4 regions of the Bradyrhizobium sp. Leo78 genome follow, and region 4 is predicted to be linked to each of the others. Evidence: predicted binding sites of a transcription regulator. Region 4 holds the regulator's gene; each other region holds the start of a gene.
The links. The regulator LexA, encoded in region 4, represses DNA repair genes until DNA is damaged. The targets are predictions, from matches to a motif close to TGTTCNNNNTGTGTTCNG.
Positions count from the first base shown of each region.

Region 1: a site for LexA is predicted at 1,491-1,508, ahead of dinB (DNA polymerase IV). Genes of this name have one in related genera too.
Region 2: a site for LexA is predicted at 5,056-5,073, ahead of AC5ZG1_RS03900 (YifB family Mg chelatase-like AAA ATPase). Genes of this name have one in related genera too.
Region 3: a site for LexA is predicted at 4,894-4,911, ahead of recA (recombinase RecA). Genes of this name have one in related genera too.

Region 1 covers NZ_JCAMOT010000001.1:65-7,791, forward strand. The annotation lists gene AC5ZG1_RS00005 (HlyD family secretion protein) at 87-1,139, opposite strand; gene dinB (DNA polymerase IV) at 1,547-2,794, shown strand; gene AC5ZG1_RS00015 (NAD(P)-dependent alcohol dehydrogenase) at 2,993-4,045, shown strand; gene AC5ZG1_RS00020 (aromatic/alkene/methane monooxygenase hydroxylase/oxygenase subunit alpha) at 4,664-6,334, shown strand; gene AC5ZG1_RS00025 (2Fe-2S iron-sulfur cluster-binding protein) at 6,415-7,455, shown strand; gene AC5ZG1_RS00030 (aromatic/alkene monooxygenase hydroxylase subunit beta) at 7,511-7,727, shown strand, end outside.
Region 2 covers NZ_JCAMOT010000002.1:305,467-313,193, reverse strand. The annotation lists gene AC5ZG1_RS03925 (penicillin-binding protein activator) at 28-1,257, opposite strand; gene rsmI (16S rRNA (cytidine(1402)-2'-O)-methyltransferase) at 1,549-2,502, shown strand; gene AC5ZG1_RS03915 (YraN family protein) at 2,489-2,902, shown strand; gene gshB (glutathione synthase) at 2,931-3,878, shown strand; gene AC5ZG1_RS03905 (MBL fold metallo-hydrolase) at 4,038-5,009, shown strand; gene AC5ZG1_RS03900 (YifB family Mg chelatase-like AAA ATPase) at 5,122-6,660, shown strand; gene AC5ZG1_RS03895 (hypothetical protein) at 6,769-7,236, shown strand; gene AC5ZG1_RS03890 (PAS domain-containing hybrid sensor histidine kinase/response regulator) at 7,392-7,727, shown strand, end outside.
Region 3 covers NZ_JCAMOT010000005.1:301,987-309,713, reverse strand. The annotation lists gene gcvP (aminomethyl-transferring glycine dehydrogenase) at 1-2,461, shown strand, start outside; gene AC5ZG1_RS09475 (hypothetical protein) at 2,616-3,596, opposite strand; gene recA (recombinase RecA) at 3,703-4,791, opposite strand; gene AC5ZG1_RS09465 (hypothetical protein) at 5,050-5,229, shown strand; gene AC5ZG1_RS09460 (hypothetical protein) at 5,359-5,526, shown strand; gene AC5ZG1_RS09455 (hypothetical protein) at 6,281-6,490, shown strand; gene AC5ZG1_RS09450 (DUF6894 family protein) at 6,621-6,854, shown strand; gene AC5ZG1_RS09445 (PilZ domain-containing protein) at 6,851-7,234, opposite strand; gene AC5ZG1_RS09440 (hypothetical protein) at 7,360-7,590, opposite strand; gene AC5ZG1_RS09435 (hypothetical protein) at 7,671-7,727, opposite strand, start outside.
Region 4 covers NZ_JCAMOT010000014.1:103-7,829, forward strand. The annotation lists gene AC5ZG1_RS18995 (HAD-IA family hydrolase) at 316-945, shown strand; gene AC5ZG1_RS19000 (molybdopterin molybdotransferase MoeA) at 955-2,166, shown strand; gene lexA (transcriptional repressor LexA) at 2,368-3,069, shown strand; gene AC5ZG1_RS19010 (hypothetical protein) at 3,363-3,788, shown strand; gene AC5ZG1_RS19015 (hypothetical protein) at 3,929-4,150, shown strand; gene AC5ZG1_RS19020 (ComEC/Rec2 family competence protein) at 4,160-6,448, opposite strand; gene AC5ZG1_RS19025 (MFS transporter) at 6,849-7,727, shown strand, end outside.

The DNA of each region.
Region 1 (7,727 bases), on a different contig from region 4:
GATCAAAAGCAGCGCCACACGATCGTGAAACAGCCATTGGCACTCGCGCTGTGCGACCAGCAGAAATCCCGGTCTTGACGCCAGCCTCATTGCCGCGACCGCCAGTCGAGATAGGCACTCATACCCGGTCGCAGCTCGGGCACCGGCTGGACCGGGTAGGCACGAATCGAAAACGTCCGCAAATCGAAATCGCCCGAAGCACGCGTGGCCCGCCAGCTCGCATATTCGCCCTTGGTTGCAATAAGCTTGACCTCGACGGTGATGCGGCGGTCATCGAGAGCCGGAATGCGGACATCAAATCGATCGCCGACCTTCAAGCCCTTGACGAGATCCTCGCGAAGATCGAAGTGAATCCAGACGTCGCCCAGATCGATCAAGGTAACCAGCGGCACGCCCGGCGATACGTATTCGCCAGGCTCAATATTGCGCTGATAGATCTGCGAGGCGACGGGGGCATAGACCACGAGTTGATCGATGATCGATTGAACGCTCTGGATATCGGCATTGGCCTTTTCGACGTTGGCCCTGGAGATCGCCCGCTCCTCCTTTGTGTAGCCATTGACAGCCTGGTCGTAGGACGATTTGGCCTGATCGACTGCGCGCTCGCTTTCGTGCAGCGTGTCGGTCACTTGGTCGAGACGGGCTTGCGGCGCATTGCCTTGCTGGGTCAATGTGTAGGTACGGTCAAAGGTCTTCTGGGCAAGCACCTGGGCAGCCTGCGCCCGCTCCATTGCCGCTTTCCGTGCGGCAATGGTTTCCACCCGTGTTCCGACGAGGACGTTGGCAAGTTGAGCCTCGGCGACAGTCTTTGCTGCCTTCATTTGCTCGTGTTTGGCCAGAGTTTCGGGATTGTCGATCCGCACGAGCACAGCGCCAGCCGGAACGTTCTGGCCACGTTCGACGGGAATTTCCTTGACCCGCCCGTCGACACGCGCGGCTATATCCAGCCGCGTTGCATCGACCTCGCCCTGGACGAGCAGTGGTTCCGGTCGCAAGAGATAGAAGACAGAGAGCGCGACGACGGCAGCTGCAACGATGCCGACAATGATGGAAGGAGCGCGCGTCGCGGTGCGGGTGTTTTTCTCTCCGTCCCTTGGTGCGTCGGACGTACTTTGAATTTCCTTGTCAGAGATCGGCATGTCCGCGCCTGATTCCCCTTTGCGTGACCGGGGTAGTCGTTTGCTAGCCTTGGTTGTTAGGTCTGTCCAATCTCGATCCGCTGAATTCCGCGAGCAAAAAGATCAACTATCGGCAGGGTGCATGTCAACCTCTGCCCTTATCAGGTACCGTCCGCTCGTCACTGGGGATGATGGTCTCGTCTCGATATCGGTATGCTGTACGGAGACCTGATGACGGCCGTGCAACAGGAGCCTTTCGCTCAATCGCGTTCCCGTGAGCTGAAGAGAGAACGGTCGCTCAACCAGGCCCAGGCTTGAGCAGCCAATAGCTTCTCAGCCTTTGTGAAACCCGGCTTGACACGCGTTCCAACATGTTCGCATTATGTTCTCAGTGAATTTCGGTCAAATTTCACCGGTGAACGCTCTGGATGGCAACGGCGGCCACCATCCTTCATGCAGACCTTGATGCCTTTTACGCCTCGGTCGAGCAACTGCTCGATCCTTCGCTGCGCGGCAGACCTATCGCTGTCGGTGGCGGGGTTGTGCTTGCTGCCTCATACGAAGCCAAGGCGTTCGGGGTTCGAGGTGGTATGCCGGGACGGCACGCACGCCAGCTATGTCCGCAACTCACTTTTGTCGGCGGCCATTTCAAGGACTACCAACGGCTGGGTGATGCTGCCATCAAGGTGATCGGCGATTTCACGCCACTGGTGGAGCGTATTTCCATCGACGAGGCGTTTGCCGACGTTGCCGGCTGCACCCATCTCTTCGGTACGCCCGCCGAAATTGCAAAGACAATCCGCCAACGCGTGCGGATGGAGATCGGTCTTGGGATCTCGGTCGGTGTGGCGCGCACCAAGCATCTGGCGAAAATTGCCTCGCAAGTGGCGAAGCCAGATGGGCTCGTGGTCGTGGATCCCGACACCGAGCTGGAGTTCCTTCACCGCCTGCCCGTCGAGCTGATGTGGGGAGTGGGTCCCGTCACGAAGGCGCAGCTCGCCGAAATCGGCGTGCTGACCATCGGGCATCTGGCAAAGACACCGGGTTGGTCGCTCGAGCGCTTGCTCGGTCCCGCTGCAGGCGAGAAACTCGCGGCGCTGGCATGGAATCGCGATCCGCGGGAGATCAAGTCTCACTGCCGGGCCGGATCGGCAGGGGCGCAGTCAGCGATTGGCAGGAAGCCGGCCGAAGAGCGGGTTATTCGACCCACGCTGCTTCACCTCGCGGACCGCATCGCTACGCGACTCCGGGCGAAGTCCAGGCCCGGTCGAACCGTGACGGTCCGCGTTCGCTTCGCCGACCTGAGCTCGGTGACGCGCTCGGTAACGCTCGATGCGCCGATCTCCGCGACCATGATTCTTGCTGAGATCGCCGAGGAACTGGTGCGAGCGATTCTTGCAGATCATCCGGACCAGAAGACCATCTCGCTATTGGCGATCTCCGTGTCGCATCTTGAGGAGCACTGGGATCTCGAGCTCGAACTCCCGCTTGAACTTCAAGATGAAGCGCGCCGCCCCGGCACCAGGATAGGCATGGCCCGTTGGGCGGCTGATTGCGCCGTCGACAAGATCCGCGATCGCTTCGGATGGGATGCGATCGGATACGGCCCGGCAGCGCTTGGCATTTCTCGTTCCGTGCCCGACGAGTTTCGCAAACTCGCCGAAAAAGACCTCTAACCCTCGAAAGCCTTGGCCCGACAAGCGACCGGTGGGTACGAGCTCCTATTTACCAGCTAGCCGCCAGCGGCAAAGACCTCGCCGTTCCTGACGTGCTTAGATGCGCGCGCTTGTGCTGTACAGCTCCGCTGGCACGAAAAATGCTGAGGCGCCTCCGCGATGGCGAGCGCAAAGCTCGCCGGGCAGACGGAGGACAACATGAGAGCCCAAGTATTGAGAGCGTACGACGAGAAGCTTTCCAACGACCAGTGGGTCAGCGAAGAAAAAGCGCCTGATCCCAAGTTGACTAAATCGACTGATGTCATCGTCCGCATCGGTGGTGCTGGCGTATGCAGGACCGACCTTCATATCATCGAAGGTGTATGGAAGCCGCATATGGATCCGACCGGCGACAAACTGCTACCCATCATCATGGGACACGAAAATGCAGGTTGGATCGAAGAGGTTGGCAAGGAAGTCGAGGGAGTAAAGAAGGGTGACCCGGTCATCGTTCACCCGAAGATCACCGGTGGCACCTGTCTCGCGTGTCGCCGAGGCTTCGATATGCATGGTCCCGGCACGTTTCCGGGGCTTGATTGCAACGGCGGCTATGCAGAATTCCTTTGCACCTCCGAACGCAATATTGTGCCGCTGCCACGGACTCTTGCACCAAAGGATGTGGCGCCTTATGCGGATGCGGGCCTCACGGCCTATCGCGCGGTCAAGAAGGCCTCTCGTCACCTTTTGCCGGGCGAATCCTGCGTCGTAATCGGTGCAGGTGGGTTGGGCCACATCGGAATCCAGTGTCTCAAGGCGATGTGTGCGGCCGATATCATCGTTGTCGACAAGTCCGAAGCGTCGCTGAAGCTGGCCGAAAAATCGGGCACCGACCATCTGGTGAAAGCTGACGGCAACGAAGTGGCAGCCGTTCTGGCATTGACTGCCGGAAACGGCGCGGAAGCCGTGATCGATTTTGTTGGCGAGAAAGGCACGACGTCCAAGGGGCTGGCGATGACCCGCCCGATGGGCAGCTACTACGTTGTTGGCTACGGTGAAGACATCCGCGTTCCGACCGTGGATATGGTGATCACCGAGAAAAACATTATCGGCAACCTGGTCGGTACATGGGCCGAGCTAACGGAGTTGATGGCGCTTGCGGATCGGGGTTTGGTCGAACTCGCAACCGCCGAATATCGCCTCGCGGACGCCAACAAGGCACTGCACGATCTCAACGCCGGCAAGATCCATGGACGCGCAGTTTTGATTCCTTGACAAAGAGTTCTAATCCATCGCGGGCATCCGTTTGCTCGCGATGGATTTGGCGTCCGCCCGTCATATGCCATGGCGGACTTGGTCCAAGCGAGTGACCGCTATTGCGGCGCAAACATTGCGATGCAAACTGACGCCTCTGCGTTGCAGCGATTCTCATTTTGCAATTCCTGTCGCAATTTGCGTCTCGATCAGTCGTCAAGCCGAGAGCCGTGCGGGCGCGACCGTCACTCATCTCACGCTCACGTCATCAGAAATCATCTGGCGAGGCGCTCGGACGAGCTGGCACGCCCATTGCAAAGCTCCTGAGCACAACAACGCTGACTGGTCCATCGTCTGGGGCGAGCCGCGAAAAGAACGAGGGAAGGGGATGTCGAGCTGAGGGCGTATCTTCTGCGGGACAACGCAATTGCGATCGAGGCCGCTGGTTCCATGATCGCTGCTGATCGTCCGCAGGGCGCTCCACAGTCATCCTGAGACCCTTGCCGATATCAAACGTCCGGTCGTGAGAACGGCCGCGAGGTGGCCCGTAACGCACGGGTAAGCACTGCCCGGCCCGTCGAGGCGCAGGGCAGGCGGAATATCGATGTGGTTTCTGACTCGATCAGGAGGATAGACTAGATGTCTGGAACGCTAACGCTCAACAAGATCACCGCCCAGCGCGGCATTTCCGTCGGTGACGCTGCAAAGAAGATTGCAGATCTCGGCTGGAATCCTTCCTACGTCCAGGAAGCGATGACCTTCCCCACGGACTACAAGATCACGAAGGCGCCGAAGGACCCGATGAAACAGGTCCTTCGCTCCTATTTCCCGATGCAGGAGGAAAAGGACAACCGCGTCTATGGCGCGCTTGATGCGGCCCTGCGCGGCGACATGTTCCGCAACGTCGAGCCGCGATGGGTCGAGTGGATGAAGCTGTTCCTGGCGATCATCCCGTTCCCCGAGATATCGGCGGCGCGCTCGATGGCGATGGTCGGCCGTCTCGCTCCGGGTGAGGATCTCCGCACCGGCTTCACGATGCAGATGGTCGACGAGTTTCGTCACTCGACGATCCAGATGAACCTCAAGAAGTGGTACATGGAGAACTACATCGATCCGGCCGGGTTCGATATCACGGAAGAGGCGTTCGGCAAGTGCTACGCCACCACGATCGGCCGTCAGTTTGGTGAGGGCTTCATCACCGGTGACGCAATCACTTCGGCGAACATCTATCTGACCGTCGTGGCTGAGACTGCCTTCACGAACACGCTGTTCGTGGCGATGCCGTCCGAAGCCGCTCGCAACGGCGACTACGCGCTTCCGACCGTGTTCCTTTCCGTGCAGTCGGACGAAAGCCGGCACATCGGCAACGGCCATTCGATGCTGATGTCCATGCTCAAGGAGCCCGACAACCATCTGCTGATCGAGCGGGACCTGCGCTATGCCTTCTGGCAGAACCACGCGATCGTCGATGCCGCGATCGGAACCTTCATCGAGTATGGAACCACGAACCGCGACAAGACCAAGGAGTCCTATGCGGAGATGTGGCATCGCTGGATATTCGAGGACTATTATCGCACCTATATGCTGCCGCTCGAGAAATACGGCATCAAGATCCATCATGACGACGTCCAGACAGCCTGGAAGCGCCTGACCGAGAAGCACTACGTGCACAGGGTCGCGCAATTCTTCGCGGTTGGCTGGTCGGTGAACTTCTGGCGGATCGAAGCTCAGACCGACAAGGACTTCGAGTGGTTCGAGCATAAATATCCGGGCTGGTACGCCCAGTTCGGCGAATTCTGGAAATGGTACGAGAAGCTGTCGCATCCCGGCCAGACCAACATCCTCTTCAACAGCGATGTCGGCTACGTCTATCCGCATCGTTGCTGGTCGTGCCTGGTGCCTTGCCTGATCCGTGAGGACATCGTTACGGACGAGATTGACGGCAAGCTCTATACCTTCGCGCATGAGCTGGATCGCTGGACTGCCGTGCAGGCATTCGCCGGCGAATACGAGGGACGACCGACGCCCGCGATGGGCCGGTTCAGCGGACGGCGGGAATGGGAAAGCTGCTACGATGGCTGGGACCTCGCCGATGCGATCAAGGACCTCGGCTTCGTCCGCACTGACGGCAAGACGCTGGTGCCGCAGCCACACCTGCGCTTCGACGAGAAGGAGATGTGGACGCTTGACGATGTCCGCGGCCACACCTTGAAGAGCCCGCTGCTGACGCTGCGAGAAATGAGCCCGGCCGACCGGGAGGCGCATCTCGCCGAGTATCGCAAGGGATTCACCATCAATCCCTGCAACTGACCCAAACGGAAGGAGCCGGCTCGGTCGGCTCCTTCTCTCAATCCCTGAAAGTTCTGCAAGCCTTGGTTTGAGGAGGCCCCATGGGCGCGCCCGCTAATGTCGTTCGCCTGCATCCGGTAGGCATAGAATTCGAGGTCGAGGAGAACGAGACCGTCCTTGATGCCGCCTTCCGCCAAGGCATCGCGTTGCCGCATGGTTGCAAGGAGGGACAATGTTCAGCGTGCAAATGCGTCCTTACCGAGGGCGATGTGGAGCTGAAGAAATACTCGACGTTCGCGCTCAACGAGATGGAGCGCGGTCAGGATTACATTTTGTTGTGCCGCACGTTGGCCTACTCGGATCTTGAAGTAGAGCTCCTCAACTATGACGAAGAGGTGCTGTCGAAATCGATACCGGTCAGGGACTTCACGGGCACAGTGACGAGCGTCTCCGCGCTGACCCACGACATCAGGCACCTTGAGATCTCGCTGGAGCAACCTCTGAAGTTCTGGGCGGGTCAATATGTCGACATCACGCTCGCGGGGGCAGAGACGATTACGCGCTCGTTTTCCATGGCAAATTCGCCGCTCGAAGGCCAAAAACTCGCATTCATCATCAAGAAGTACCCGAACGGACGTTTCTCCTCCCGGCTCGACGGGGACCTTGCCCTCGGAACCAGGGTCGGGATCAGGGGACCTTACGGCACCTGCTTCCGGCGAGAAAACCGAAACGGAGCCATGATCCTGGTCGGGGGCGGATCGGGAATGTCGCCGCTCTGGTCAATCCTCCACGATCACATCAGCTCCGGGGAAGCGCGTCCAGTGCGCTTCTTCTACGGAGCCCGGACGCAGAACGACCTTTTCTATCTCGATCGCTTTGCAGAACTCTCGGCAAAGCATCCGGATTTTACGTTCGTGCCTGTCCTCTCTCACGCAGCCGACGACACAGCCTGGCGCGGGGAAAAGGGCTTCGTGCATGAAGCGGTCGGGGCACACCTGCGCAGCTCGGGATACGGGGAAGACGTCGATGTCTATGCCTGCGGACCATCGCCGATGATCGAGGCGCTGACGCCGGTGCTGCAGATGAACGATGTCGAAGCGGACCGCATCTTCTTCGACAAGTTCACGCCGGCCACCAACTGAGACTTTCCGAGTGCCGGTCCGTCAAGTGCAAAGCCACCAATGGGAGGAGGAGACTATGACTGCAGTTCCAAGCGTTTCAGTGGGATCCGGTGCAGCAGGCGCTGCGGTGTTTCCGGATTCGGACAGCCGCAGGTACAGGTATTTCGAGCCGCGCAGCAAGCGGGCGACGCACTACGAGGACGTGACCGTTGATGTGCAGCCGGATCCGGAACGCTACTTGCTGCAGGACTGGATCATCTCCTTCCCCAACGGGAAGGGCGCCTACACCAAGG
Region 2 (7,727 bases), on a different contig from region 4:
GCGCTTCACCGGGCTACGGCCGCTTCATCACGCCCCAAAACTCTTCGGTGAGCCCGCGACCGCCTGGGCGCCGCTGGTCGCAACCTTCATCACCGCAAGGCCGCGTTCGTTGGTGCCGTCAGCGCGGAAGCGGAACAGGCCGTCGATACCGGCGAAGCCGGAAGGATTGGTCAGCGTTTCCTGCTGGAAGCGCTGAGCACCTTGCGTCCGCGCCAGCGCGGCCACCAGCGCAACGCCATCATAGGCGAGCGTTGCGGTGCGCACGGGCTCGGAGCCGTATTTGCTGCGGTAACGTCCCGCGAAGGCGCGGAAGCCGGACGGATCCGGCGCGGCAAACAAACCGCCCTGCAGCGCCTGGTTCGCGAACACCCGCGGATTGTCCCACAGGCCGGTGCCCAGAAGCTGGATGTTGCGCAGATTGGCGCCGGCTGCGGTCAGCGCGTCTGCCGTCGCTACCACCGAATCACCGTCATCGGCGAGCAACAGCGCATCGGCCTGGGCGAGCGACTGCGCCACCGTGCGTGCCGGCGTGGCGCGATCGGCGCCGTATTTTTCGAACGCGACGACGCGGCCCTTGCGGCCGGCCACCTGCTTGAACGCGGCTTCGACCACATTGCCATAGGCATTGTCGGGAACCAGCGCGGCGAAAGAGCGCTTTCCAATGCTCGCGGAATATTCGACGATCCGGTTGATGTCAGACTCCGGCAGGAAGCTCAGGAGATAGACGCCGCGTCCCGCCACGCTCGAATCCGTCGAGAACGCGATTACTGAGATACCGCGCCCGCGCGCCACCTGGGCGACGGCCGGCACCGACTGCGCGAACAGCGGGCCCAAAATGATCTCCGCGCCCTCGCCGATCGCCTGCTGCGCGCCCTGGGAGGCGCCCTGCGGACTGCCGCCATCGTCCTTGATCAGGAGCTGGATGTTCGGGTTCTGGAATTCCGCCAGCGCCAGTTCGGCGGCGTTCTTCATCGACTGCCCGGCAAGGCCGGCATTGCCGGCCGCCGACAGCGGCAAGATCAACCCTACTTTGACCTGCCCGTTGCCGATCGCCTGCGGCTGCTGCTGCGGTCCGGCGGGGGCTGCTTCCGGCTGCGGCGAGCCGGACGGACTGGTAAACTGGCTAAGGGTCTGCTGCACCCCCGAGCAGGCGGCCAGCAGGGGAGCACCCAGCATCAGGCCGAGTGCTGTCCGGCGGGTCGCGGCGGAACCTTGCAGACCCGGGGATTTTGGTTTGCGGCTATGCGGGCCCACCATCTCGTCTCTTCTCTTGACCGGCCGTGTTCGGGCCGGGATTCCAACTGCCGAACCAATGGAGGATGGAATCAGGCATATTGTCGGCGAATAGTTAACCAAAACAAAGGGATTATCCCCATGGTGAATTGCCGGCTGTGGACCGCGAACCCCTCACCAAATGCGCAGCACAGCCGCCCCCACTCCGCAAGACGCAAGCACGTTATGGCGCCGGCGCTCTCCCACTCTTCGTTCGAGCACGATCTTTCGGAAAACCGGTGTCCACTTTTCCGGATGATGCTCTAGATTGGCACTATGCGCGCAAAAGCCAGCTCAAGATACGGCGCTGACGCCGGGACGGACGTCCCCAACAGGACATTTTCCATCGGCGGTCATGTGCTGAACGCGCCAAAGCCGGTTCCCGGCCTCCATCTGGTTGCAACACCAATCGGAAATCTCGCCGACATCACCCTTCGCGCGCTGGAGACACTCGCCGGCGCGGACCTGATCGCCTGCGAGGACACCCGCATCACCCGCCGTTTGACCGAGCGTTACACGATTGCAGCCGAGCTGACCCCCTACCATGAGCACAATGCGGCCCAGGCCCGGCCAAAAATCCTGCAGCGGCTGGCCGAGGGCGCCGCGATCGCGCTGGTCTCCGACGCCGGCACGCCGCTGATCTCCGACCCCGGCTTCAAGCTGGTGCGCGAGGCCTGCGCCGCCGGGCACCACGTGGTCGCGGTACCCGGGGCATCATCGGTACTGACGGCGCTCTCGGTCGCGGCGCTGCCGACCGACCGCTTTTTCTTCGAGGGCTTCTTGCCTGCGAAGGAACAGGCCCGGCGCACGCGGCTCTCTGAGCTCGCCAGGATCGACTCAACGCTGGTGCTGTTCGAATCCGGCAGCCGCGTGCAGGAGACGCTTACCGACCTCGCCGCGATCATGGGCGGGCGCGACGCCGCGATCTGCCGCGAGCTGACAAAACTGCACGAAGAGATCAGGCGCGCCCCGATCGCCGAACTGGCGGCGGCCAGGGACGCGGTGGAGACGCGCGGCGAATTTGTGCTGGTGATCGGTCCGCCGCCGGCGGACGCGCAGGTGATGGGGCAGGATCAGCTCGACGAACTGCTGCGCGCGTCACTCCTGCGCGACAGCGTCAAGGATGCGGTTGCGCATGCAGTCGAGCTTTCCGGCCGACCGCGTCGCGAGGTCTATGCCCGCGCTCTCGAACTCGCAAAGGAACTGCGGGGCGACGATGGCCAAGAGTGACGGCAGCTCGCCGCAGGGGGCGGACATAAAGCTCGCCTCGCCCGAACGGGTCGCTGCGTTCCGCACCGGGCTATCGGCGGAAAGCCGCGCCGCGGCCTATCTGATGGCCAAGGGCTATCGCATTCTCGCCAAGCGCTTCCGCACGCCCTATGGCGAGATCGACCTGGTGGTGCGCAAGCGCAACCTGCTCGCCTTCGTCGAGGTCAAGGCCCGCGCCAGCTTTGATGAGGCCGCCTATGCCGTCACGCCGCGCCAGCAACAGCGCATCATTGCTGCGGCCCAGGCCTGGCTGATGGCGCATCCCGAACATGCGGAATTCGACATGCGTTTCGACGCCATGCTGATTGCGCCCAGGCATCTGCCGCGCCATCTGTTAGCGGCGTTCGACGCCAGCGCATGACTTCCTCGAGAGACCGGACCCAAAGCCCATGAAATTGAACGTCGCCGTCCAGATGGATCCCATTGAGCGCATCAACATCCGCGGCGATTCGACGTTCGCGCTGCTGCTCGAAGCGCAGAAGCGCGGCCACGGCATTTCCTATTACACGCCTGACAAGCTCTCGCTGCGCGGCGACGAACTGGTGGCGCCGGTGCAGGTCCTTTCCGTGCGTGACGAGATCGGCGATCACTTCTCGCTCGGCGAGCCGAAGCGCGAGCCGCTGACCAATTTCGACGTGATCCTGCTGCGGCAGGATCCGCCGTTCGATCTCGCCTACATCACTTCGACGCATTTGCTCGAGCGCCTTCACCCGAAGACCCTGGTCGTCAACAATCCTGCCAGCGTCCGCGATGCGCCGGAAAAGCTGTTCGTGATGAACTTTCCGCAGCTCATGCCGCCGACATTGATCTCGCGCGACCTCGACGAGATCAACGCCTTCCGCGACGAGCATGGCGCTGTCGTCATGAAACCGTTGCACGGCCATGGCGGCGCCGCGGTGTTCCGCGTCATGCCCCAGGACATGAATTTCGGCTCGCTGTTCGACATGTTTTCGGTGACGTTCAAGGAGCCCTGGGTGATCCAGCGCTTCCTTCCCGAGGTCAAGCATGGCGACAAGCGCATCATCCTGGTCAACGGCGAATTCGCCGGTGCCGTCAACCGCGTGCCGGCGGCGGACGATTTGCGCTCCAACATGGTGCGCGGCGGCGCGGCGCAGTCGACCGAACTCTCCGACCGCGAGCGCAAGATCTGCACGACGCTCGGCCCGGCCTTGCGCGAGCGTGGCCTGTTGTTCGTCGGCATCGACGTGATCGACGGCTATCTCACCGAGATCAACGTCACCTCGCCAACCGGCATCCGCGCTATCTCGCGGCTCGGCGGTCCGGACGTGGCCGCCAGGATCTGGGACGTGATCGAATCAAAGCGCACGAAATCGTAAGGCCCGTTCGTCTTCCTTCCTCTCTGAGACCTCTTGTCAGCTTGCGGCAGCGGGCGCAGCATGCCCCTGCTCGCCTTCAAGTCGCGGGGCAGGACCTGTTCGCGGGCGGCAAGGCGGCGACTTGCCAAAGATAACTCGACAAAAATGTGGAGGAAAAGCATGACGATCAATGTCTCGCGAAGGTCCCTGCTCGCGCTCGGCGCCGGCCTTGGTGCAAGCACGCTGCTCGGCGGCAGCGCGCTGGCACGCGCGCCGAAGCTCGGCACGCAAACGCCTTATTGGCACCGCTTCATTCTCGGCGATGCCGAAGTCACCGTCGTCTCCGACGGCCCGCTGCCGCTCGGCGATCCCTCCGGCACCTTCACCGGCGTGCCGAAGGAAGAAGTGAAGAAGATGCTGTCGGACAATTTCCTGTCGCCCGACAATGTCGTGCTGGAGCAGAATTCGCCGATCGTGAACACCGGCGACAAGCTGATCCTGTTCGACACCGGCATGGGCACGTCGAAAGCGTTCGGTCCGACCACCGGCCGCCAGCAGAAGAGCATGGCGGAGGCTGGCATCAAGCCTGAGGACATCGACGCCGTCGTCTGCTCGCATGCGCATATCGACCACATCGGCGGCATCGTCGATGCCAACGACAAGCCGCTATTCCCGAACGCGCAGGTCTATATCGCCCAGAGCGACTTCGACTACTGGACCGACGAAGGCAAGATGGGCAGCCCGCTGAAGGATTTTGTCATTCACGCGCGCAAGAATCTCATGCCGGTCCGCGACCGCCTGGTGTTCTTCAAGGACGGCCAGGAATTCCTGCCCGGCGTGCAGGCGATCGCAGCGCCCGGCCACACCGTCGGCCATCACATCTTCATGGTGAGCTCGGCCGGCAAATCCTTCGCCTTCCTCGGCGATCTCTCGCATCACGCGGTGCTGCTGCTCGAGCGGCCGCGGATGGAGTTCTCCTACGATACCGACCCGAAGCAGGCGGCGGCCTCGCGGGTGAGACTGCTGGAGATGCTGGCGGCCAACAAGATCCCGGTGATGTCCTATCACTTCGCCTGGCCCGGTTACGGCCATGTCGCCAAGGTCGGCGACGGCTTCCATTATTATCCCGAACCGATGCAGATGACGCTGTAAGCCTGCCCGGGCTCTGGGACGGCCGCGCGGTAGGTCCCGGAGCCCGCGTTCCCGTAATGTTCTTGCGCTTGGCGCTGCCTTCGGCTACCCTCGATTGTGGCAAGGGGGCAGCATGGTTCAACGCGTTTCCACCGTCGCTTTCGAGGGGATCGAGGCTCGCGCGGTCGACGTGCAGGTGCAGGTCGCGCCGGGATTGCCGGCTTTTGCGATCGTGGGCCTGCCGGACAAGGCGGTTTCCGAAGCGCGGGAGCGGGTTCGCTCGGCACTGATCGCCTCAGGCCTCGCTTTGCCGGCGCGGCGGATCATCGTCAATCTGGCGCCCGCCGACCTGCCCAAGGAAGGCAGCCATTACGACCTGCCGATCGCGCTCGGGCTGATGGCGGCGATCGGGGCCATCCCGCCGGATGCGCTCAACGGCTTTACCGTGCTGGGCGAGCTCGGGCTGGACGGCTCGATCGCGGCGGTCGCAGGCGTATTGCCGGCGGCGATCGGCGCCAATTCGCGCGACGAGGGGCTGATCTGCCCGGCGGCCTGCGGCTCGGAGGCGGCGTGGGCGAGCCCGGACATCCAGATCATCGCCGCACACTCGCTGATCCAGATCGCCAATCACTTCAAGGGCACGCAGGTACTGTCGCGCCCACAGCCGAAGGTGCATGAGCAGAAGGAGACGCTGCTCGACCTCCGCGACATCAAGGGCCAGGAAAGCGCCAAGCGGGCGCTCGAGATCGCGGCGGCGGGCGGGCATCACCTCCTGATGATGGGCTCGCCCGGCGCCGGCAAATCGATGCTGGCAGCGCGGCTGCCCTCGATCCTGCCGCCGCTGTCGCCGTCCGAACTGCTGGAAGTCTCGATGATCGCCTCGGTGGCCGGCGAGATCCGCGACGGCGCCTTGACCGCGCGGCGGCCGTTCCGCAGCCCGCATCATTCCGCCAGCATGGCGGCGCTCACCGGCGGCGGCATGCGCGCCAAGCCCGGCGAGATTTCGCTCGCGCATCAGGGCGTGCTCTTCCTCGACGAACTGCCGGAATTCGATCCGCGCGTACTGGATTCGCTGCGGCAGCCGCTGGAGACCGGCGAGGTTTCGGTTTCGCGCGCCAACCATCGCGTCACCTATCCGGCGCGCTTCATGCTGGTGGCGGCAATGAATCCGTGCCGCTGCGGTCATGCCTATGAGCCCGGCTATGCCTGCAAGCGCGGGCCCATCGACCGCTGCACCGCCGATTACCAGATGCGCATCTCTGGTCCGCTGATGGATCGCATCGATCTACGGATCGAGGTGCCGGCAGTGACCGCCGCCGACCTGATCCTGCCGCCGCCTTCTGAAGGATCGGCGGAAGTGGCGGCGCGGGTTGCTGCCGCGCGCGACATCCAGCTTGCGCGCTATGCCGCCGCCGGCATGCCCAACGTCCGCACCAACGCCGAGGCACCGTCATCGCTGCTTGAGACCATCGCCCAGCCGGACGCGCAGGGGCAAAAACTGTTGCGTGATGCAGCCGAGACCATGCGCCTCACCGCGCGCGGCTATCACCGCGTGCTGCGCGTCGCGCGCACTCTCGCCGATCTCGATGGCACGGAGAAGATCGGCCGATTGCACCTCGCGGAAGCGCTGTCCTACCGCGCGCTGGCCGACGATATCAGGCGCGCGGCGTAGAGCGCGTCCAGCAGTTTCGCGTCAACGCGACGGTAACCAGTTCTCTTTACACTCCGCCAACCATAAGTCCGCGCAATTCTAGCCGGCTGCGGTTGAGTGAGTGGTGTCATGTTGCGTTTGAAGATTCTGGCCTCGGTCGTGCCGCTGGCCGCGTTCGCGCTTGTTGCCCGCGGTGAATTGCTGCCGGGCTCGCACCCCTGCATCGAGGCCGGCGGTGCCACCATCCAGATCGCATCGCTCCCCTGGCTCGCCCAGCTCCATGTCAGCTTCACGGACGATCCGGCTGCCGCCACCGTGCGGGTCCAGATCTCCGATAGCGCGGAAGCCGCCGATTTCACCGTCATCGATGATGTCGATGATAGCGAGCCCGGCGCCTGCGAGAGCAGCGGCGTCCCACAACTGGTCGCGATCTCGGCCAATCCTACCGCAACCGATCCCGTGATCTATCTTTCGCAGGACGGCCCGGCCGATTACCGGATCTTCGTTCATTCAAAGAGCTTCTCGGTGCGAGATGCCGCGGCGCTGATCGTCGGCGCGCATGGTGGGCACCGCCGACTGCAGGCCGCTTCGCTGTAGCAACGATCGTTAACGCATTATCAACCCTGTTCGCATCGCGGGCCGGAACGCGACGCCGTCTCAAGCACTTTGCAAGGTCGCCGACGCATCGTCGACCCAACATGCGAGGTGGCCCAAGCTGCCAGCCTCCAAAGCAGGTGATCAGGGGATCGGCGATGACGTGGACCTATCGGCTGAAGCTCCGCCTGCTTCGGTTCGGGCGGCGTCACGCCTGGATCGTCTTCACCCTCCGCGCCTTCGTCGTGTTCGCCGCGGTCTTCACCGGTGGCTATGCATTGCTCATTGGCGCGGTTTCCGACCGTGACCCACGTTCCATCGCTGTGGGTGTCAGCTTGCTCTTCGCGCTCACATGCGTGGTGCTGGTCGTACTGAATGTCCGGTTGCGGCTGATGCGCGGCAAGCTGCGCATGATCGCCGAGCATAACGAGGCGCTCGCCGACCGCAATTGGGAACTGCAGGAAGCGGAGCAACGTGCCCGCAGCCTGTTCGAA
Region 3 (7,727 bases), on a different contig from region 4:
CACCGGGCTCGACGTTGCCAACGCCTCGCTGCTCGACGAGGCAACCGCTGCGGCCGAAGCGATGGCCCTTGCCGAGCGACACTCGCAGGTGAAGGCGCAGGCATTCTTCGTCGACCACGAAGTCCATCCGCAGACGCTTGCGGTGCTGCGCACCCGCGCCGAGCCGCTGGGCTGGAGCCTGATCGTCGGCGATCCCCTCACCGATCTCGACAAGGCCGACGTGCTCGGCGCCCTCCTGCAGTATCCCGGCACATCAGGCGCGGTGCGCGACCTGCGGCCCGTGATCGCAGCGCTGCGTGCCAAGGGCGCGCTCGCGATCGTCGCCGCCGATCTTTTGGCGCTGACGCTGCTGGCGTCGCCGGGCGAACTCGGCGCCGACATCGCGATCGGCTCGGCGCAGCGCTTCGGCGTGCCGATGGGCTATGGCGGCCCGCATGCCGCCTACATGGCGGTGCGCGATGCGTTGAAGCGCTCGCTGCCCGGCCGCATCGTCGGTCTGTCAGTGGATTCGCGCGGGATGCCTGCCTACCGGCTGGCGCTGCAGACCCGCGAGCAGCATATCCGCCGCGAGAAGGCGACCTCCAACATCTGCACCGCACAGGTGCTGCTCGCCGTGATCGCCTCAATGTACGCGGTCTATCACGGCCCCGAGGGCCTCACTCATATCGCGCGCAATGTGCATCGCCGCGCGTCCGTGCTGGCGGCGGGATTGCGCAAGCTCGGCTTTGCGCCGACGCGCGAGGCGTTCTTCGACACGCTGACCGTCGAGGTCGGCGCGAAGCAGAGCGAGATCGTCGCTCGTGCGCGCACGGAGAAGATCAATCTGCGGATCGGCGACAGTACGCTCGGCATCGCCGTTGACGAGACCACGACGCCCGAAATCATCGAGGCGGTGTGGCGCGCATTCGGCGGTACGCTTGCCTATGCCGGCATCGAGACGGGCGCGCGCGAGGCGCTGCCAACGGAATTGAAGCGCACCACCGCGTTCCTGACCCATCCCGTGTTCCACGCGCATCGCTCCGAGACCGAGCTGCTCCGCTACATGCGCAAGCTGAGCGATCGCGACCTCGCGCTCGATCGCGCGATGATCCCGCTCGGCTCCTGCACGATGAAGCTGAACGCGACCACGGAGATGGTGCCGCTGACCTGGCCGGCGTTCGGCAGCCTGCATCCGTTCGCGCCGGCAGATCAGGCCAAGGGCTATCACGCGCTGTTTGCGCGATTGGAAAAATGGCTGTGCGACATCACCGGCTATGCCGCGGTGTCGCTGCAGCCGAATTCCGGGGCGCAAGGCGAATATGCCGGCCTGCTCGCGATCCGCGGCTATCATGCCGCGCGCGGCGAGGCGCATCGTAAGATTTGCCTGATCCCCTCCTCCGCCCACGGCACCAATCCGGCATCCGCCGCGATGGCCGGCATGGACGTCGTGGTGGTCGCGTGCGATGCGCGCGGCGACGTCGATGTCAACGATCTCCGCGCCAAGGCGCAGAAGCATTCGGCGAATCTTGCGGCTGTGATGATCACCTATCCGTCGACGCATGGCGTGTTCGAGGAGCACATCAGCGAGATCTGCGATATCGTGCATGCCCATGGCGGACAGGTCTATCTCGACGGCGCCAATTTGAACGCGCAGGTCGGACTGTCGCGGCCCGGCGATTACGGTGCCGACGTGAGCCATCTCAACCTGCACAAGACGTTCTGCATCCCGCATGGCGGCGGCGGCCCCGGCATGGGCCCGATCGGCGTGCGGGCGCATCTGGCCCCTTATCTGCCCGGCCATCCCGCAACGGACGGCGGCACGCCGCAACCGGTCGGGCCGGTGTCGGCCGCGCCGTTCGGCTCAGCGTCGATCCTGACCATCTCCTACATCTACATCCTGATGATGGGCGGCGAAGGCCTGACGCGCGCCACCGAGATCGCGATCCTCAATGCCAACTACATCGCCGCGCGCCTGCAGGCGCATTTCCCGGTGCTGTACCGCAACGCCAAGGGCCGCGTCGCGCATGAATGCATCGTCGATCCGCGGCCGCTGAAGACCTCGGCGGGCGTCACCGTCGACGACATTGCAAAACGCCTGATCGATTACGGCTTCCACGCGCCGACCATGAGCTTCCCGGTGCCGGGCACGCTGATGATCGAGCCGACGGAATCGGAATCCAAGGCCGAGATCGATCGTTTTTGTGATGCCATGATCGCGATCCGCCAGGAGATCGCCGAGATCGAGAGCGGCCGCTTCAAGGTCGAAGCCTCACCGCTCCGGAACGCGCCGCACACCGTGCACGATATCGCCGACGACGAATGGAATCGCGCCTATAGCCGCACTGAGGGTTGCTTCCCCGACGGCGTCTCCCGGTCAGACAAATATTGGAGCCCGGTCGGCCGCGTCGACAATGTCTACGGCGACCGCAACCTGGTGTGCTCCTGCCCGCCGGTGGGCGATTACGCGCAAGCTGCGGAATGAGGTGACGCCGTCATTCCGGGGCGCGCAATGGCGCGGCCCCGGAACCTCGAAATTGCAGAATTGTAGGATGGGTAGAGCGCAGCGAAACCCATCGCGCCCGTGCGCTTGGCGGCAATGATGGGTTTCGCTGCGCTCTACCCATCCTACGGCCGTGTCACGGCGCGACGAGCCTCGGATTCCAGCGCCAGAGGCTATCGTTGGTCAAATGTGTGCCGCCCCACCAGCGGTCGATCGGGTTGTGGCGGCTGAAATCTTCCTTGTGGGCGACGACGGCCTTGCCAAACGTGGTGAGCGACAGTCGGCTTCGCAGGAGCGCCGTATGCCGGTCCCGCAAGTTATCCCGTCTGATCGTCCGCAGCTCTTCGTCGAGTCCCTCGACCGCAGGGGTCGGGCCGAGCCCAAGCCCGTCAAGCAGGTAACCCCGCTCCCACTCGTTGAAGACGCGCGTTTGGCGAAGCTTCCTGAGGTGGAAAAGCGGGTTGATGTTCGCATAGCCCCTTGAGATCAGCTCCAGCATCCGCATTTCCGTAGCACCCAGCCCGGTGGAAGCCGAGGGAAGCTCTTCGAGCAGATCAATCAGAGTTCGCCTGAGCATCGGCAGCGCACTCAAATCCTTGCCCAGGAGGTGAAAGCAAGGTTCTGGCGTCGGCGCCCTATACGCCTGCCAGCTCATGCTTCCCGTTTCAAGCATTGCCCCGGTGACGTCGACTTTGCGAACGTGCTGCGCGGCGGGCCCCTCGTGGTCCATCATGATCAAATCGAAGTCGACAATGCGCAACGTCAACTTGGCCGCCGTCTCAGGGTACAAACGAAAGAGATCGAGCAGCCAGATCAATTGCAACTGATCGTTCGGCTGCGGATCAAACCATAGTTCGATGGTCTCATAGGGCCCGCAAAATTCGACGAGGGGGAGGTTCTTGCGAGCTCCGCTGTCGTTTCCAAACTGGCCGACGAAGTCCGACCAGTGAGATCCCGGTCGATGTTGCTCAGGGCACCCGGCGACATAGGTTGCGAGTTCGCCCGGAGACGGCAACGATCCCCATACAAAGCGAGTGGTGAAAGGAACGACAACTTCAGCGAGGTCCATACGCACGAGACCGTAGCCGGACGAACTTGTCAGGATCAGCCGTTTCATTGGTCCCTCGGCCCCTACTGAGAAACGAAACGGGCGCCGAAGACGTCGGCAACTCAACGTCCTCAGCGCCCGCTTCCCGCGAAGAAATCGGATATTTCGAAAAAACTTACTCTTCCGCCGGCTCCTCGCCGTCGGCGTCACGCTCGGGAGTGCCCGCGAGGATCTGTTCGGCAATCAGGCCGGAGTTCTGCCGGATCGCAAGCTCGATCTTGCTGGTGATATCGGGATTGGAGCGGAGGAACGCCTTGGAGTTTTCGCGGCCCTGACCGAGCCGCTGGCTGTCATAGGAGAACCAGGCGCCGGACTTCTCGACGATGCCAGCCTTGACGCCGAGGTCGAGGATTTCGCCCATCTTGGAGACGCCCTCGCCATACATGATGTCGAACTCGACCTGCTTGAACGGCGGCGCCAGCTTGTTCTTCACCACCTTCACGCGCGTGGTGTTTCCAACCACCTCGTCGCGCTCCTTGATCGCGCCGATGCGGCGGATGTCGAGGCGAACGGAAGCGTAGAACTTCAGCGCGTTGCCGCCGGTGGTCGTTTCCGGCGAGCCGTACATCACGCCGATCTTCATGCGGATCTGGTTGATGAAGATCACCATGGTGTTGGACTTGTTGATGGAGGCGGTGAGCTTGCGCAGCGCCTGGCTCATCAGGCGCGCCTGCAGGCCGGGCAGCGCATCGCCCATCTCGCCTTCGAGCTCGGCCTTCGGCACCAGCGCCGCCACCGAATCGACCACCAGCACGTCGACCGCGCCCGAACGCACCAGCGTGTCGCAAATCTCCAGTGCCTGCTCGCCGGTATCGGGCTGCGAGATCAGGAGCTCGTCGATATTGACGCCGAGCTTGCGCGCATAGACCGGGTCGAGCGCGTGTTCCGCGTCGATGAAGGCACAGATGCCGCCCTTCTTCTGCGCTTCCGCCACCGTGTGCAGCGCCAGCGTGGTCTTGCCCGACGACTCCGGCCCGTAGATCTCGACGATACGTCCCTTCGGCAGGCCGCCGACGCCAAGCGCGATGTCGAGCCCAAGCGACCCCGATGATACCGTCTCGATATCCATCGAGCGGTCGCTCTTGCCGAGCTTCATCACCGAGCCCTTGCCGAACTGGCGCTCGATCTGGGACAGCGCAGCAGACAGAGCCTTGGATTTATCCATAGAGGATCCTTCGACAATACGCAGCGTAGTGGCGGACATTGGATGTGCTCCTTATGACGGGGATTCGCTAGCGGGACAAACGGGGCGCGATAAGAAATCGATGGTTTATTGCGTTGGAAATTCTGTACCACCTTTGTTCCATGTTCGCAATATGTTCTTTTTACCCCCAGCCACTTCGAACCAAACCTGCACCGTCCGAGTTGCCCGTCCATCATCGGCAGCGGATCCGCCCCGTAGGCGTCGGTGGCTGAGAGACCAATCGCGCTCCCGCCTGCATAAATCTGAGGGAGCCCGAAGATGATCGACTGGCGTACTCATATTTGCCGCCCGTCCCGCACACAGGACGATGTCATCGCTACACGGTCGCGCGAGATCGTCGCCCAGTCCTTCGAACTTCTCGAACAAAGTGCAAAGCCTGACACGTTCCTGGGACGTCAAACCTTTGAGCCGTTTCCGAGAGAGGGCGACAATCCGTAGTTCTCCGACCGAGAACGAAGTTCCTTTCGAGCTTAACGCAAGTTAGTGGGCATCCGGGTTTCTTCCTTGCGAGGGAGCATCTCTTCCGTTCCGGAATTGTCTTTCAGACAGAGCAGAACGGGAAATGCCATGAGGAACACGCTGCAAGACCCGCGCTACTGGCGAGAGCGAGCGGAGGAAACCCGTAGCAAAGCAGAGTCGTTTGCGTACCGTAGCTCGCGCGAAAGGCTGCTTAAGATCGCCGAAGAATATGAGCGGCTGGCTGTCTACGCCGAGCAATGGCAGTTGCAACAATAAGGCCGCGCCATCCCGTCGAGATGGTTGGGAAGAACTAGCAGTCGTGAACTCGACTGCGATCGATCAGGCGCTCGCGCAAAGCTCGTCCTGTGCCTTGCGAAGGTTCCTCGAACACGCGCTCCAGATCGACGCTTGCGCGCAATGGCTTGCTCGCTGCCATCCGATCGCCGCCGACGGCAAGCAGTGGAGCGACAGCCCGCGCAGACCTGCAGTCCCATCGCCCAGCTACGATTGCTCCGCCCCGATGACAGCGATCGTCCGCGACTGAAACCCAATGTGGGCGAGCACCGGGTGTCCATGTACCGATCGAGCCCACGCGGGCGCCGTAGTTCTCCGGACAAGAACAAAGTTCCATCAAAATGTTCGCGATTTGGTGCATCTGCCCGAGAACGCACGAGTTTTCGAACGGGCCTGCTTGACGGTATCCCTCCACACCTGACGGATCGCCGCGACTGCCGCGTTTCCGAAATAGTTCCGTCACGCACCGCAGGAAGCATTTTGATCGAACGCGTCGGCAATGGCGCGTCCCAGCGGATCTGCTAAATCCTGGGAAAAATATGCAGCCCGCTGGAACGGTGGGATTCGATCGATGTTAACTTGCGTTAAACTCGGGGACGGCGATTGATAGGTTTGGGAATACCGGGACCCGCGATCGGATCGCGCAAGGCTGCGGCAACTGCCCTTCGGCAGACTGCAAGGTGGCGCAACCTTCGTTCGGCCTGGAATACCGCCGGGTGTGCGCGGAGCCTAAGAGATGATCCATAAGGGCGTCGAATATACCGTCACACTGGCCACCCCCGGTGTGTGGAAGTGGCAGTTTCAGATCGGCGATACAATCAAGACCGGCAAGACCGAGGCAAAGCTCCAGTTGCTCGCGATCAGACGGGTTCAGTTACGCATCGATCGCGAACTGAAGAAGGTCAGTCGCGAAGCGAGCAGCACCGCAGACTCATCATTGCGCTGACAGCACTACATTGCGCTAAGAGCACTACCGTAAATAACCGGGATTGATCTTTCCCCCGTCAGGACCTCCACTGAGCTTTTGCTCCCAGTGGGTTGCCGGTCGGCGGCCTTTGATGCGCCGGTGCCATCTTATGCCGCTCTATTTCTTTCGCATCCGAACCGCCGACGGCACCGGCATCTGCAATGACGGTGCGGAGTTCGCCGATCGTGACGCTGCGTGGAAGGAGATGACGCGTGTCTGCGCCGACATAATCGGCGGCGTGTCGCGTCATCTTCAGGAAAATGCGGAGTGGCAGATAGAACTGCTGGACGAGGCCAGGAGCCCGGTCTTCCGGATCCGGCTGGTCGCGAAAACGCTGGACTAGCTGGAGCGCTTTCGAGCACCTGCGCAGGAAACGCGCCAAGACAAAATCCAGATCAACACCGTCTGCGGCTTTGGGTCCGGCTCGTTTGGCTCTTGGCCCTGCCGCAGTTCCTTCGCACTGACGAAGCGGGCGCCGACCAGTTCGCCCCGGCGCCAGATCAGCGCGCACACCCGCATCACCTCACCGCCGGCAGTGAACGAGAGCCCGAACACTTTTGGCACCGCCATCGCGCCGACCTCCAGGCACACGCCACTGTCGGACACGTCGTGCACGCGGCATTCGATCCACGGCGCATCGGGTGCCGGGATCAGGAATCCCGACTTTTGTATTTCCACCCGGACATGCTTGCGCTCACCGAGATCATTGCGCTGTCTCGTCATTGCGTAATCCCCTCGCGAGCGGAGAATTACGGCGGAAAGCTTGAATCCCGCTTGTGCAAAACCGCTCACAATTTAGGGGAAACCAGGCAGGATCAGCCTACCGCCGAGACATCAAATCAAGGCTCTCAATCGGCGCTGGCGAGACGACGCATCGTGAATTCGATCCGGTCGCCGGGCAATTCGCGCCAGCTTTCCACCGCGCTCATATAGGCGGCCTTCGGATACCGGTTGAGGAAGTCGCGCGCCTTCAACCGCGCCTCGTCGCGTGGCAGGGTAAAGGTCTCGCGCAGGAAGCCGTCGCCCCGCTTTCGCCGGGCGGCCATTCGGCTCGCGAGATCACGCGGACGCAAGGCCATGTCGCAATTCCAAACCAGGTGACGACAGGCCAAATATAGGGCGAGCGGAGACCGAATCCGAGTCTCCGCGCGGGCCGGCGCTACTGCTGCGCGCTGCCCGTCTTGGTCTTCGGCTTGGCCGGGGTAGCGGCTTTGGG
Region 4 (7,727 bases):
ACAACGCCGCGAGAATGCGGACTCACATCCTCATGCTGTTTGAAAGTTGAATCAGAACCCATCCCCGTCATTGCGAGCGCAGCGAAGCAATCCATCGCGCCACTTGCGGAGAAATGGATTGCTTCGCTGCGCTCGCAATGACGGTGGAGAGAGCGTTTCCCAGGACTACGGTCGTAGGATGGGTAGAGCGAAGCGAAACCCATCATTCGCGCCGCTTGCTCCATCGGGATGGGTTTCGCTTCGCTCTACCCATCCTGCAGGCCCGCGAACGAAGACATTGCCGCCCCCTTGGGATTTTCGTACACAACCGTCGCCATGACCCAACCGTCCCTTTCCCCCGGCTCCGCCGATGTCCTGTTGTTCGACCTCGGCCGCGTCGTGCTCGATATCGATTTCGGCAAGGTGATGACCACCTGGGCCGGCCATGCCGGCTGCGAGCCCGGCGAGCTCGCCACCCGCTTTGTCATGGACGAGAGTTACAGACATCACGAGGTTGGCAAGATCGATGACGCCGCCTTCTTCGCAGGCCTGCGGCAGTCGCTCGGCATCAGCATCTCCGACGCCCAGTTCCTGGAAGGCTGGAACGCGATCTTCGCCGGCGAGATGCCGGGAATCGCCGAGCACCTGGCGCGCGCCAAGACGCGCCTGCCGCTTTATGCGTTCTCGAACACCAATCCGCCTCATATCGAGCATTTCTCGACAGCCTATTCGGACGTGCTCGGCCACTTCCGTCAGATCTTCTTCTCCTCGACGATCGGGCTACGGAAACCTGACGCGGACGCCTATGATTACGTGATAAAGGCGATCGGCGTGCCGGCTTCGCGCATCGTGTTCTTCGACGATTCCGCCGAGAACATTCGCGGCGCACGGGCGATAGGTCTCACGGCCATTCACGTCACATCGCCGGATGATGTGACGAACGCGCTTGTCGCGCTCGGAATTTAGGAGTTGCCCGTGGCACTGATGCCGGTCGCCGATGCGCTTGCCGCGGTCCTCGCCGGCGCGGAACCATTGCCGGAAGAGATGGTCGCGCTCGATGCCGCCTATCACCGCACGCTTGCCCGTGACGTCGCGGCAAAACGTACTCAGCCGCCACTCGCGATGTCGGCGATGGATGGCTATGCGGTGCGATCCGCCGACGCCGCCGACTTGAGCGCGCGGCTGAAGGTGATCGGCGAAGTCGCCGCGGGCCGGCCGTTCGGTCGGGAACTTGGTCCGCGGGAAGCGGCACGGATCTTCACCGGAGGCGTCATTCCCGCCGGCGCCGATGCGGTCGTGATCCAGGAGGACGCCCAGGTCGATGGCGATCACATCACCATCACCGAGGCCGCTGTCGCCGGGCGGCATATCCGGCCCGCCGGCGTCGATTTCCGCGAGGGTGACGTGCTGCTCAGGCGCGGAAGCCGGCTGACCGACCGCGCGCTGTCGCTGGCGGCGTCGATGAACTATCCGGAACTCCCCGTGCGGCGCCGACCCAAGGTCGCCGTGCTCGCGACCGGCGACGAACTCGTGATGCCGGGCACCTCTCCGGGTCCAGGCCAGATCGTCTATTCCAACGGCTATGCGCTGCGGGCGATGGCGCGTGCGGAAGGCGCTGAAGCGATCGATCTGGGGGTCGCCGCCGACACGGTTGCCGCCACCACTGACGGCATCCGCCGCGCGCATGCCGCGGGCGCCGACATCCTCATCACCACCGGCGGCGCCTCGGTCGGCGACCATGACCTCGTGAAGCCGTCGCTTGAGGCCGAGGGCGTGACCATGGCGTTCTGGAAGATCGCGATGCGGCCGGGCAAGCCGATGATGCATGGCCGGCTCGGCGCGATGCGAGTGATCGGCCTGCCCGGCAATCCGGTGTCGTCCTATGTCTGCGCCTATCTGTTCCTGGTGCCGTTGATTCGGGCCCTGCTCGGCCGCTCGGCGATTCATCACGTGACGGAAAGCGCCCTGCTCGGCCGCGATCTCGCCGCCAACGATCAGCGCGAAGATTATCTTCGTGCGCTACTCGAAGAGCGCGACGACGGCACGCTGATCGCAACGCCGGTCACCAAGCAAGACAGTTCGCTGCTTGGGAATCTCACTGCGGCGCAGGCACTTGTGATCCGTCCGCCATTCGCGCCAGCCGCAGCAAAAGGCGCGCCTTGCGACATCCTCCGATTGCCTGAATGACGCGGCGACCAGCATCTACCGGAGCATCTCTGATCGCGTTCACCAGAAATTAAGTGGTTGCGGAACACATATCGAACATATAGTGTCCGTTCATGATTTGTTTCGAAACTCGCTGTCTACGAATGGGAGTGCGTGACTCCCGAGATCAGCTCTTCTCAAGTCTCGGATCGAACGACGCTACCAACCGGGGGAATGCTCGCGATGCTTACGCGCAAACAGTATGAACTTCTGCGTTTCATCAACGAACGGCTGAAAGAGGCCGGCGTGCCTCCTTCCTTCGACGAGATGAAGGACGCGCTCGACCTGCGCTCGAAGTCCGGCATCCACCGCCTGATCACGGCGCTGGAGGAACGGGGCTTCATCCGCCGCCTGCCGAACCGCGCCCGCGCGATCGAGGTGATCAAACTGCCTGAGCTCTCCGCTGCCGGCAACGGCCGCCGCGGCTTCACGCCGAGCGTCATCGAGGGCACGCTCGGCAAGCGCACGACCAGCGCGGCCGTGGCCGAAGACGATGGCAACCGTCCCGTCGCCGTTCCCGTGATGGGCCGGATCGCGGCGGGTACGCCGATCGAGGCGCTGCAGACCCGCAGCCACACCATCAGCGTGCCGCCCGACATGCTCGGCTCCGGCGAGCATTATGCGCTCGAGGTGCGCGGCGATTCCATGGTCGAGGCCGGCATCCTCGACGGCGACATGGCGCTGATCCAGCGTAACGACACCGCCAACACCGGCGACATCGTGGTGGCGCTGATCGATGAGGAGGAAGCGACGCTGAAGCGCTTCCGTCGCCGCGGCGCGTCAATCGCGCTTGAGCCTGCCAATGCGGCCTACGAAGTCCGCATCCTGCCGCCGAACCGGGTGCGGATCCAGGGCAAGCTGATCGGGCTTTATCGCAAGTACTGAGCCGACGAGGACGCAGCAGCTCGTCTGGTACTTTGGTGGGTGATCTGCCCTCAAGGACACTGACAAGAACGATTTAGAGTGATTAGAATAAGAGCCCCGGTAAGTTCGCCGGGGCACTCTCGATGCAAGGAGATGTGCGGCAGCGCCTCCTATCGTGTTTGTGAACGGCTAGAGGGCGCGGGCCGTACAAATGCCAAGAACGGAGCAGAGGCTTATAAGTTATCGTCCACTCTGATAGAGGCCTGCGCCTCTTCCCAGGCACGGGTCGGCTATCTCGAATGAGGAGCAATCCGATGTGTGACTATAGCCTGCATGCCGTGGCGACGCGTCCCGCCCAAGTTGGAGAGACGCTTATCACCACCACCTTCCGCGGCACTTCGACCCGCGGCTTCGCTTCGGAAAGCGATCCGACGGTCGCAGTCTGCATGCTTCCCGGAACCGAACTCGCGTTCGCCGATAACGTCCGCTACGACAATCGCTGGATCTGGACCAAGACGACCGGCTTCCGTGTCGGCAAGTTCAACCAGATCGATGCGCATATTCGGGATCGTCATCACGACGCGATCGAATTCCCCGATGGCAGCCATGTGCTGGTGACCCAGCTCTGCGAAGGGCAGCGGGCGACCGTGCTGCAATTGCCAGTGACGCATCATGTTGCAGAGCCGGCACCGAAGGCGGTCGACCAGCGCCCCGCGCCGAACCCGCTGTTCATCGGCTGAGAGCTTCGGGCAGCGTGCGCCGCCGGTCTCGGCCGGCGGGACGTTGCCGCGGGTGAAAAACAAAGTATTTCGAGCGGCCCCGGAGGCCATCCGGGGGCGCATGCGGTTTTTTGTTGAACTACTCGCAAGGGGCATGATCGGTGGTCACCAAGATCACATGGCAAAAAGCCGGACGGGTGGCCCAGCCCGGCCGATACATGTTCAGGTTCGGCTGGCTCACCGTCGCAGCGGAAGATCTCGCGATCTGGGAGCGATTTCCGGATGCGAGCTTCACGCTCGTGCAAGTGCCGTCGCATTCGGGCGGTCCGGACGAATTTCGGCTCGGCGCCTTCGAGCTGCCGGCCAGCGCCGGTGGAGATTGACGGGGGCGCTCAGTCTTCCGGCTGCAGGTCGGACTCGGACGGGGTCGCATCGATGGCGCGCGGCGCGGGTGCCCCTTGGATCCGGATCGTGGTCTCGGGTTCGCCTTCGCCTGACACCGCAGGCGACCACGGCCGGTCGAGGCCGGCGGGCTTGACCGCATCGATGACGAAGTCGTTCCGGTTCCGCCGCAGCGCCAGCCCGCCCTGCCGCCGCAGCCGCTCGGCATCGATGACCGCCGCCGCACAGCCTTGTGGCACCGGCCGTGCGGTCACGATCAGCACCGCCCGTTCGCAATCGTCCGCGAGCGCCTCGGATCGCCGCGTGAGCGCAACGAACGCGCCACCGGCCACAGAGGTCACGCAGCCGCTCTCATCGCAGGACACGCCCTCCGTGAGCGACGGGTCGCTTGCAGTGCGGGCATCGGCATCCGCGGCAAGCCACTCCTTGGCGAGAAACGCGTCCTTCGCGGTCCGCATCAGGTGCAACCGCCCGTCACCGCCGCGGACGGCGACATTGCGGCCGTCGCCGGAAATCAGGATGTCGGGTTGCGGCGCCCTCACCGCCCAGACCACCGCAATGAGAAGCACCGCCGCGCCGGCGAAGCGCAGCGGCGTGCGCAACAGCCCGAGCAGGATGACGCCCAGGCTCGCGGCGATCAGCGGGCCGATCCCGAACGCACTGACGTGGCCGACTGCGCCCGGCAGCGCGGCGACCCATTGCGCAACCACGATCATCCAGTCGATGCCGCTGCCCATGATCGCCCAGAACACGCCGTCGAAACCGAACGGCATCGCCAGCAAGCCGAGGAGCCCGGCCGGCATCACCAGCGCCGACACCACCGGCATCGCCGCCAGATTGGCAAGCACGCCGAAGGGCGCCACCCGATGGAAGTGAAAGGCGGCATAGGGCGTGGTCGCCAGCCCCGCTACCAGCGAGGCCAGCAGCAGCATCGCAATCTCGCGCCCGCCCCACAGCGCGATCCGCGCGGTCGCGGAATGATCGGGCGCGGCAAACAGATGCGGCATGCCAATCTGCACCAGCGCCACCAGCCCGAGGGTGGCCGCAAACGACATTTGAAAGCTCGGATGAACCAGCGCTTCCGGTGCGATCGCGAGCACGATCATGGCCGCGACGGCGAGCGTCCGGAACGTCACCGCGCGGCGGTCGACCATGACGGCGATCAGCACCACTGCCGTCATGAAGAACGATCTCTGGGTCGCGACCTCCGCTCCCGACAGCAGCAGATAGAAGGCGGCAGCGACCAGCGCCGCGGCGGCGGACCATTTCTTGATCGGAAAGCCTACAGTGAGCACCGGGAACAGTGCGAGCAAGGCGCGGACTGCGAAGAAGACCACGCCCGCGACCACCGCCATGTGATAGCCCGAGATCGAGAGCACGTGGCCGAGCCCCGAGATGAACATCGCATCATTCACCGGCTCGGAGATCGCATCGCGCCGGCCGGTCAGGAGTGCGGTCGCGATCGCGCGATTGTCGCCTTCGAGCACGTTGCGGATCCGCGCATCGATCGCATCGCGCATGCCTTGCATGAACGCCGCATAGCGCAGCGCAAATCCGCGGCCTTCCGGCGACGCCGTCGTCTTGATCGCGCCGAGTACGAAACCGGAGGCGCCGATGCCCTGGAAATAGAGATCGCGGCTGAAATCGTAGCTGCCGGGCCGTAAGGGAGCGAGCGGCGGCTGCAGCCGTGCCTTCAATTCGACGAAGCTGCCGACGTCAGGGGCAGTGCCCTTCTTCACCGACAGCCTGACACGCTCGAGCTTCGGCGCGCCGCGCTGGCTTTCGATGCTCGCGACGCGCAGCACGAAACGGTCGGTACGCTCGCGGATGTCACGTGTCTCGACAAATCCGGTGAGCGACACCGAAAACATCGGCCGCGCCAGCACGCCATGTGCGACCCGCGCGGTGCGCCAGGTGGCAACCGCAAAACCCGCCGCAACGGCGGCAATGATGACGGCGGCAGCGAACGCCTGCCGCCGCCTGAGCAGGAACGCGACAGCGCATAGCGCGATGGCGACGATGGCCGCGACCGACAGCACTGGCTCATGGTCGGCGGCGAAGTAAAGCGCGATGCCGCAGCCGAACGCGACCGGCACCCAGGGCAGAAGCCGTCCGGCGCCCGCTTCCGCCCGGACCCACTGGCGCAACGTCTCGACGATTGGCGGCCAGGCGCCGACGCCGATCGGGGCATAACCACCCGCCGGCGCCACCGCCTCGCGGGGCGGCCAGGTGCCGGCATAGCCGCGCCTGCCGCCCGGCGTCCTGCCCTCGTCCGACATCCTGCGCCCTGGAGTATTCCTGCTTCAACAAAGCTACCGGAACCGGGTATCCGCGGGATAGCGGAACAGATGCGGAATACGGAGGAAAGAACGCCCTGCCGGCGCGTTTCCGATCTTAGCGCTCCAAGCCCGATTGAGCCGAAAGTCTCATAAGGCCACAGTCCCATTGAGGATTAGACTACTCTCACGCCTCCACCCGGACAGATGGGAAAGAGGCAGTGGTGGCTCGCGGTTCGAAGACCGCTGGAGCCCTTCTCAGGTGGTTCAAGGCTTCCCTGAGACCGGCGTTGCGGACGCAACTCGCAAATCAGGCCTGTAGCGTCACGCATCACGCGCACTCCGCGAGCGAACAGAGCGCTGAAAAACGCGAGGAGAAGCCTTTGAACCGAAGGAGCAGCACATGGCAATTCAAGTACCGAGCGATTTTCGCCGGGTGATCGTTGCCGCGTCGGTCGGAAACATCATCGAATGGTATGACTTCTATATCTTTGGCAGCCTGGCCGCCGTTCTGTCGGTCAAGTTCTTCGAACAATCCCACCCCGTCGCAGCCCTGCTGAGCACGATCGCCCTGTTCACTGCAGGATTCCTGATCCGTCCGCTCGGAGCATTCCTCTTCGGATGGATGGGCGACCGGGTCGGCCGCAAGTACACGTTCCTCATCACGCTCACCGGAATGGGACTGGGAACGGGCGCGATCGGCCTGATCCCGACTTACCAGTCGATCGGTCTCACCGCCGCGTTCGTGCTGTTCGGGCTGCGCATGATCCAGGGCCTGTGCCTGGGTGGCGAGTATGGCGGCGCCATCACCTATGTGGCCGAGCATGTGCCCGACGACAGACGCGGCTACTACACAGGCTGGCTCCAGACCTCGCCGACGCTCGGGATCGTGGTGTCGCTGGCCGTGATCATTCTGACCCGGATCTATTTTGGCGATCAGGCCTTCAACGAATGGGGATGGCGCGTTCCGTTCCTGCTGTCATTCCTGCTGGTGGCCATCGCCATCTACATCCGCCTCCAGCTCCAGGAGACGCCGATCTTCCAGGAGATCAAGGCCCGCGGGCAGATGACCAGGAATCCCTGGAAGGAGGCGTTCCTTAGCTCGAACATCAAATACATCGGAATCGCCATCATCGTCCTGATCGGACAGGGCGTGGTGTGGTACAGCGGTCAGTTCTGGGCGCTGTACTTCCTGCAGCAGGTCTCCAAGGTGGACGCGCTGACCTCGTCGTACATCGTCGGGGCTGCGCTGCTACTTGCGACGCCGAGCCTGATCTTCTTT